3 regions of the Priestia sp. AB genome follow, and region 2 is predicted to be linked to each of the others. Evidence: riboswitches for the same ligand, from Rfam matches in the RefSeq annotation. Region 2 holds a riboswitch; each other region holds the start of a gene.

Region 1 (2,204 bases), on a different contig from region 2:
ACCGGTTCCCAGAGCTTTCAATGAAAGAATATGAAACAACTAAACGTATTAAAAAGTGGTTAAAGCACTATGATATTTCTATAGCAGATGCATTCCAATTAGACGTAGGAGCAGTAGCAGAAATTGTAGGAGGAAAGCCGGGACCTACTATCGCAATTCGAGCTGATATTGATGCGCTGCCAATTGAAGAAAAAACCAATCTGCCATTTGCATCTGAAGTAAACGGAGTTATGCACGCATGCGGCCATGATTTTCATACGACTTCTATAATCGGAGCAGCCATTCTTCTTAAAGAGCGTCAGCAGGAGCTTTGCGGTACGGTACGATTTATCTTTCAACCGGCTGAAGAAACGGCTTCTGGGGCAAAAATGCTAGTTGAAAAAGGTGTGCTCGAAGGAGTAGAAGCGATATTTGGGATGCATAACAAACCGGATCTTCCTGTAGGAACCATTGGTATCAAACCGGGACCTTTAATGGCAAGCGTTGATCGTTTTGAAATTGACATCAAAGGAGTAGGAGGTCACGCGGGCATCCCTGAAAAAACAGTAGATCCGATTGCTGCTGCTGGTCAAATTGTTACTAGTTTACAAACCATTGTCAGCCGTAATCTCAGCCCCTTTCAAAATGTTGTTGTCAGCATAACTCAAATCCATGGAGGGAGCTCGTGGAACGTCATTCCTGACAAAGTAACGCTTGAAGGAACGGTGCGTACCTTTCAAGAAGAAGCGAGAGAAAAAATACCGGGTCTTATGAAACGAACTGTTGAAGGGATTGGAGCAGCTTTCGGGGCTTCAGTAGACGTTAAATGGTATCCATATCTTCCTGTAGTAAACAATGATGATACGCTGGAAAAACTGGCTATTAACGCTGCAGAGAATCTTAGTTATCAAGTCGTAGAAGCTGAACAATCGCCTGGAGGAGAAGACTTTGCCGTATATCAGCAGCATGTACCAGGATTTTTTGTATGGATGGGTACAGCTGGAGAATATGAATGGCACCATCCTTCTTTTTCATTAAATGAAGAGGCATTGCTTGTAGCAGCTTCTTATTTTGCTAATCTAAGCTTTCATTTTTTGAATTCATTCCATTACCGAAAAAATTAAAAAATTTTTATTTTTCTATTTACGGGGATGGAATTGTTTGATAAAATAAATTTTAAATTAAAAAGTTATCACGAGTGGACGAGAGATCTGGCTCTTTGACTCCACAGCAACCTACGAATGTAAGGTGCTCCTACCAGCAAAGCATGTGCTTTGGGTGATAAAACGGGTGAAAAACTCATTTTGCATCAAAGCAAAATGAGTTTTTTTTATTTTTCTAAAAGGAGAGGGTTTTATGAGTCATACAGCAGTTGCAGCACATACAGGAGAGAAAGCATTAAAGGAAGCAGTGAAATTATTAGGAAAGCATTATCAAGTAGCTTATCGTGAGTTAGAAACATTTTATGAAATTGTGGTCGAAAACCATGTTCGTACATATGCTGTAGGCATAGACATTAAAGATATACAAAAAGCAAATGAACTAGAAATTTATTCATCATGCTGTTCCAAGCTTGAGCGAGTAGGCTGTCTTTTATAGAAGAAGTCTGCTCGCGCCTCTATTTTTTAAGTGTTTTTAAATAGAAAGCATGGTTTTTGACAAGCAAAGAATCTGGTGGGTATAATCAATACTCAATAGGTTTTAAAATTAATCATAAATTGTCGAAATTTTTACACAAATTAAAGGTTACATTCGAAATGAATTGTGGTATGTTATAAAACAAGAATATTTTATGAAAGGAGCATTGAAATGGAAATGTCTCTTGAACACGGAAACGATGCAGGAAGCGAACAGCTTATTGATCGTATCCTAGACTTTTTAGAAGATGACCAAAAGTAAAAAAAGAGTGTGCGGTGCTATCCCTAGCCGCGCACTCTTTTTTTATCATGTGCGTAAAGGCAGCGCCATACTATTATACATAGGGATAGAATGAAAGGGTCTCTGTCAAAGGGATTGACGAATAGTTTTGTTTGATAGAAAATTTAGAAAAAGGAAAGAGATGAAGGGTATGTCGAACAAAACATCTTTGTATCAAACAAAAGCACAGTTAAAAAAACTTGTAAGCGAATTGGTTTCTATACCTAGCGTGACAGGAACGATGGCAGAAGTGGAAATGGCTGAATCGATAGCGTCGTATTTATTGAAGCTGCCTTACTTTCAAAAAA
Region 2 (2,204 bases):
ATTCCAATGGCTGCACGGTGGCGTGTTCCCAATTTTTTGGTCGTTGAAATAATAGACGAGAGAGGTAAAACATTAGCAGCTGAGATAAGCTGATTATTTCTAATCAGGACGGCTCCGTCATGTAAGGGTGTCCCTGGATAGAACAGCGTCTCAACTAGCGTAGCGCTGACAGGAGCTTGAATAGGGATTCCTTTTTGAATAAGAGAGTCTACATTTTGTTCCCGTTCAATGACAATTAAAGCGCCGTGACGTTTCTCAGAAAGGTTATGAATAGCTAAGGACAGAGCAGCATATTCAAATGTATAAGGCGATAGATAGTGACGCAAATAATAAGAGGCAGCCGTAGCTTGAACATCTTGAAATAACTTTCGCATCTCCTCAAAATCACATAGGATACAATGATCACTCGTGTCTAAATGTTTAATTAAATTAGAGGCTTCAGTTGAAATCTGCTGTAAATATGTTCGCACATTATTTTTAATTGTATCGTCTAATTGAAAGGGGTGTCTCTCCATCTTATATAGCTCCTATCTGTCAGTCAGTGTTATCTGTAATGTGTGCTAATGTCAGTGAATTATCCGTAAAGCTTATAAATCCCTTATTAATTTTATAGAGAGGTTTTGTGTTTTATTTAGCAAGAGAATATAAAAAGTTGGAGAAAAAAGAAAGCGTTTTATAAACTGATATGTTCACATTTGAGTTAAATTTACATATGTTGTTTTAAATAAAAGTATAGATATTTCTGTGAATTTAAAGTGTAGTTTTCTTATCGGATATATGATTTTTAATGTTGACAAATATTCTAAATATGCTAAAATTTTTAAAAAATGCTTATCAAGAGTGGTGGAGGGATCTGGCCCGCTGAACCCCGGCAACCTGCTTAGCAAGGTGCTAATTCCAGCAAAGTGTGTATCATTTTGAAAGATAAGGTGGAAAATTATTGCCTAGCCAGTCTTTCAATATGGAAGACTTTTTATTTTGATAGAGCGCAAGCGATCATTTGAGAAGGGATAACAATAATGGTAAACCCGACTTAAAACAAATCTTTGAACACGTGAAGCAAAGGAAGAATTAAATAGTTTCGCTGACTAGACACACTAGAGGCGGTTTTATCCAAATCTAGTGGGTAAAACCGTCTTTTTTTATTGGATAAAGCGGATAACTAAGAAATGGAGTGGAGAAAATGGCAGATTTATATACGTATGAAAACTGGAGCGATACATTCCCAGAGTTCGACAGTGAAGATGAAACAAAAGGAGCTCTTTCAGCATTGCAGTGGGCGTACGATACTTATGGAGATTCAATTATCTATGCATCAAGCTTTGGAATCGAAGGAATCGTGTTAATTGACTTAATTTCAAAAGTAAAAAAAGATGCTGAAATTGTCTTTTTAGATACGGGCGTTCATTTTAAAGAAACATATGAAGTAATTGATGCAATTAAAGAACGCTTTCCTGATTTGCGTATTCGTATGAAAAAACCGGATTTAACGCTTGCAGAACAAGCTGAGAAACATGGAGATGAACTTTGGAAGAGTCAGCCTAACCTATGCTGTCAAATTCGAAAAATCATCCCGCTAAGGGAATCTCTTGCTCCTTATGATGCGTGGATTTCTGGTTTGAGACGCGAGCAGTCTGAATCTCGTGCCAACACGAATTATTTTAATAAAGATGAGAAATTCAAGAAAGTGAAAGTCTGCCCGTTAATTCATTGGTCCTGGAAAGAAGTTTGGCGCTATGTGTATAAGCATGATTTACCATATAACAAACTTCATGATCAAGGCTACCCAAGTATTGGCTGTGAGCCCTGTACCGCACCTGCCTACAATGTAGAGGATTTACGTTCAGGAAGATGGGCAGGTACACAAAAAGTTGAATGCGGATTACACGAATCTTAAATACGAAAGAGCTGAATAAATGATGCTTTTATATGTTGCCTTTATCATTGCGCTTTTTTTTGCAATGAATATTGGAGCAAGTGGTGCAGCAGCAGCTATGGGCGTTTCATACGGCTCCGGTGCGATTAAAAAGAAAAGAGTAGCCCTGTTCATCTGTGCTGTAGGTATTGTGCTCGGAGCCATTATCGGAGGCGGCGAGGTGGTAAAAACCATCAGTTCAGGTATCATACCTGAAAAATTGCTGTCAGTAGAATTAGTTATTATCATTCTGGCTGCTGCAACGCTTTCACTCTTTTTCGCGAATTTA
Region 3 (2,204 bases), on a different contig from region 2:
TCGCTCTTGCTGTTGGAGGGTCAATGGTTGCAAAAGAGTTTGAGGCAGGTACCATTAAGCTTCTTTTAATTCGCCCTGCTAGACGTTCAACGATTTTAGCATCCAAGTACCTAACCCTCATCTTAATTAGCTTGTATTATTTACTGAGCTATTTGCTTTTTTCGTTTGTATGGGGAGCCTTGTTCTTTGGATTTACCAGTCTAGAAGGAGATGCGCAGCTGCTTAAAAATATTACGCTTACGTATGACAGTGCGTATATGGAAACGTTTATGATGATGACGTTCGCATTCATGCTGTCGTCTTTATTTAGAAACAGCGCGCTTGCTTCCAGTCTGGCTATTGTCGTAAGTATCGGGGCGAAAGCTGTAACAGGACTAGTATCACAGTTTGGTTTATGGTGGGGGAAATTTTTACTGTTCGCCAACACGAACTTTGTGCAGTATATGGACGGAATGAAGACGATGTTTGACGGCATGACAATTCCATTTTCCATTTTCATCTTGGTGGCGCATTTTGTCTTCTTTATGGGCGTGGCATGGGCAGCGTTTTTGAAACGAGACGTAGCTAATTGATGTGAGAATTTTCGCACTATATATTTTTCTAAAATAGCATTTGACAATTAAATAAAAAGAGCTTACAGTAGTGAAAGACTATTTTTAAAACAACTATAAACTTCTTATCAAGAGAGACGGAGGGACTGGCCCTATGATGTCTCGGCAACTGGCTGTACGCAGTGCGGTGCCAAATCCAGCAGACGATGTTTCGTTTGGAAGATGAGAAGGGTAATCTTATGATACAAATAAGAGACCTCTTCTTATCAATAAGAAGAGGTCTTTTTTTATTACGTAAACAAGAGGTGTTAAGAATGGAACAACAAAAAGGAAACGGCTGGGCGCTGTTACCGCTGGGCGTCTTTTTAGTCCTGTTTGTCGGATCAGGAATTATAACGGGAGATTTTTATAAGCTGCCTGTATTAGTAGCCATTATCATTGCAGCCATTGTGGCGCTGGCTATGAACCGCAAAGATTCACTTAATGTAAAAGTGGAACGTTTTGCTAAAGGAGCAGGACATCCTGATATCATTATTATGGTGCTTATTTTTATTTTAGCAGGTGCTTTTTCTCAAGTGGCTAAAGGCATGGGAGCTGTTGATTCAACGGTAAACTTAGCTCTGTCTGTGCTTCCGCAAAGCTTAGTCGTAGTCGGAATCTTTGTTATTGGCGCATTCATTTCAATTTCGATGGGAACGTCAATGGGAACAATCGCAGCGCTAGGGCCTATCGCTGTAGGGATCAGTGAGCAAGCGCATGTATCCATTACATTGGCAATTGCTGCCGTTGTTGGTGGTGCAATGTTTGGAGATAATTTATCCGTAATCTCTGATACGACTATTGCAGCAGTTCGTACGCAAAAAACAAATATGTCAGATAAATTAAAAGTGAACTTTTTTATTGTACTTCCTGCAGCGATTGTTACAGTGATTCTATTGCTTGTAATGACGCTAGGCAACACGTCATCAGTAGAAATTAAAGACTTCAGCTGGTTTAAAATCTTACCTTATGTGGGCGTCTTAGTCGCTGCGATATTTGGTGCAAACGTATTAAGTATTTTAACCGGAGGAATTGTATTGGCCGGCGTGATCGGATTAGCTGACGGAAGCTACACGCTTTCTTCTCTTGCTAAAACTGTGACAGAAGGTATTGGCGGAATGTCAGAGTTAATTATTTTATCTCTGCTAATCGGCGGAATGGTTGAGCTTATTCGCTATAATGGCGGTATTCAGTTCTTATTGAACTTATTAACACGACGTATCCAAACGAAAAAAGGCGGAGAATTCAGCATCGCTGGACTGGTAAGTTTAACAAATTTAGCAACGGCTAATAACACGATCTCAATTATTACGGCAGGTCCGTTAGCAAAAGAAATCTCTGATAAGTATTCAATTGATAATCGTAAATCAGCCAGTCTGCTTGACTTGTTTTCATGCAGCGTTCAAGGGCTTATTCCTTACGGCGCACAAATGCTTCTCGCAGCAGGATTTGCTAAAGTTTCACCGATTGAGATTATTCCATTTACATTCTACCCAATGTTAACAGCGGTTTGCGGGATCATTGCAATTGTAATTGGATTTCCTCGTTTAAATAAAAAGTCAAAGTCATCTAAAGAAGCTGCGTAATATCAAACCCTTAAAAAGAATGTTCTTT

What was found. Region 2 has a riboswitch for S-adenosylmethionine ahead of POF52_RS20125 (phosphoadenylyl-sulfate reductase). Riboswitches for the same ligand answer to the same signal wherever they lie in the genome.
Region 1: linked by a shared signal. The riboswitch ahead of POF52_RS09015 (hypothetical protein) and the one ahead of POF52_RS20125 (phosphoadenylyl-sulfate reductase) in region 2 are both predicted to bind S-adenosylmethionine.
Region 3: linked by a shared signal. The riboswitch ahead of POF52_RS10890 (Na+/H+ antiporter NhaC family protein) and the one ahead of POF52_RS20125 (phosphoadenylyl-sulfate reductase) in region 2 are both predicted to bind S-adenosylmethionine.

What each region holds. Positions count from the first base shown of each region.
Region 1 covers NZ_JAQMYN010000002.1:549,142-551,345, reverse strand. Annotated here, with positions in the region: gene POF52_RS09020 (M20 peptidase aminoacylase family protein) at 1-1,103, shown strand, start outside; SAM riboswitch class I at 1,166-1,267, shown strand; gene POF52_RS09015 (hypothetical protein) at 1,336-1,578, shown strand; gene POF52_RS09010 (M20/M25/M40 family metallo-hydrolase) at 2,048-2,204, shown strand, end outside.
Region 2 covers NZ_JAQMYN010000006.1:362,702-364,905, forward strand. Annotated here, with positions in the region: gene cdaS (sporulation-specific diadenylate cyclase CdaS) at 1-515, opposite strand, end outside; SAM riboswitch class I at 829-931, shown strand; gene POF52_RS20125 (phosphoadenylyl-sulfate reductase) at 1,184-1,897, shown strand; gene POF52_RS20130 (inorganic phosphate transporter) at 1,917-2,204, shown strand, end outside.
Region 3 covers NZ_JAQMYN010000003.1:237,256-239,459, reverse strand. Annotated here, with positions in the region: gene POF52_RS10895 (ABC transporter permease) at 1-572, shown strand, start outside; SAM riboswitch class I at 674-780, shown strand; gene POF52_RS10890 (Na+/H+ antiporter NhaC family protein) at 866-2,176, shown strand.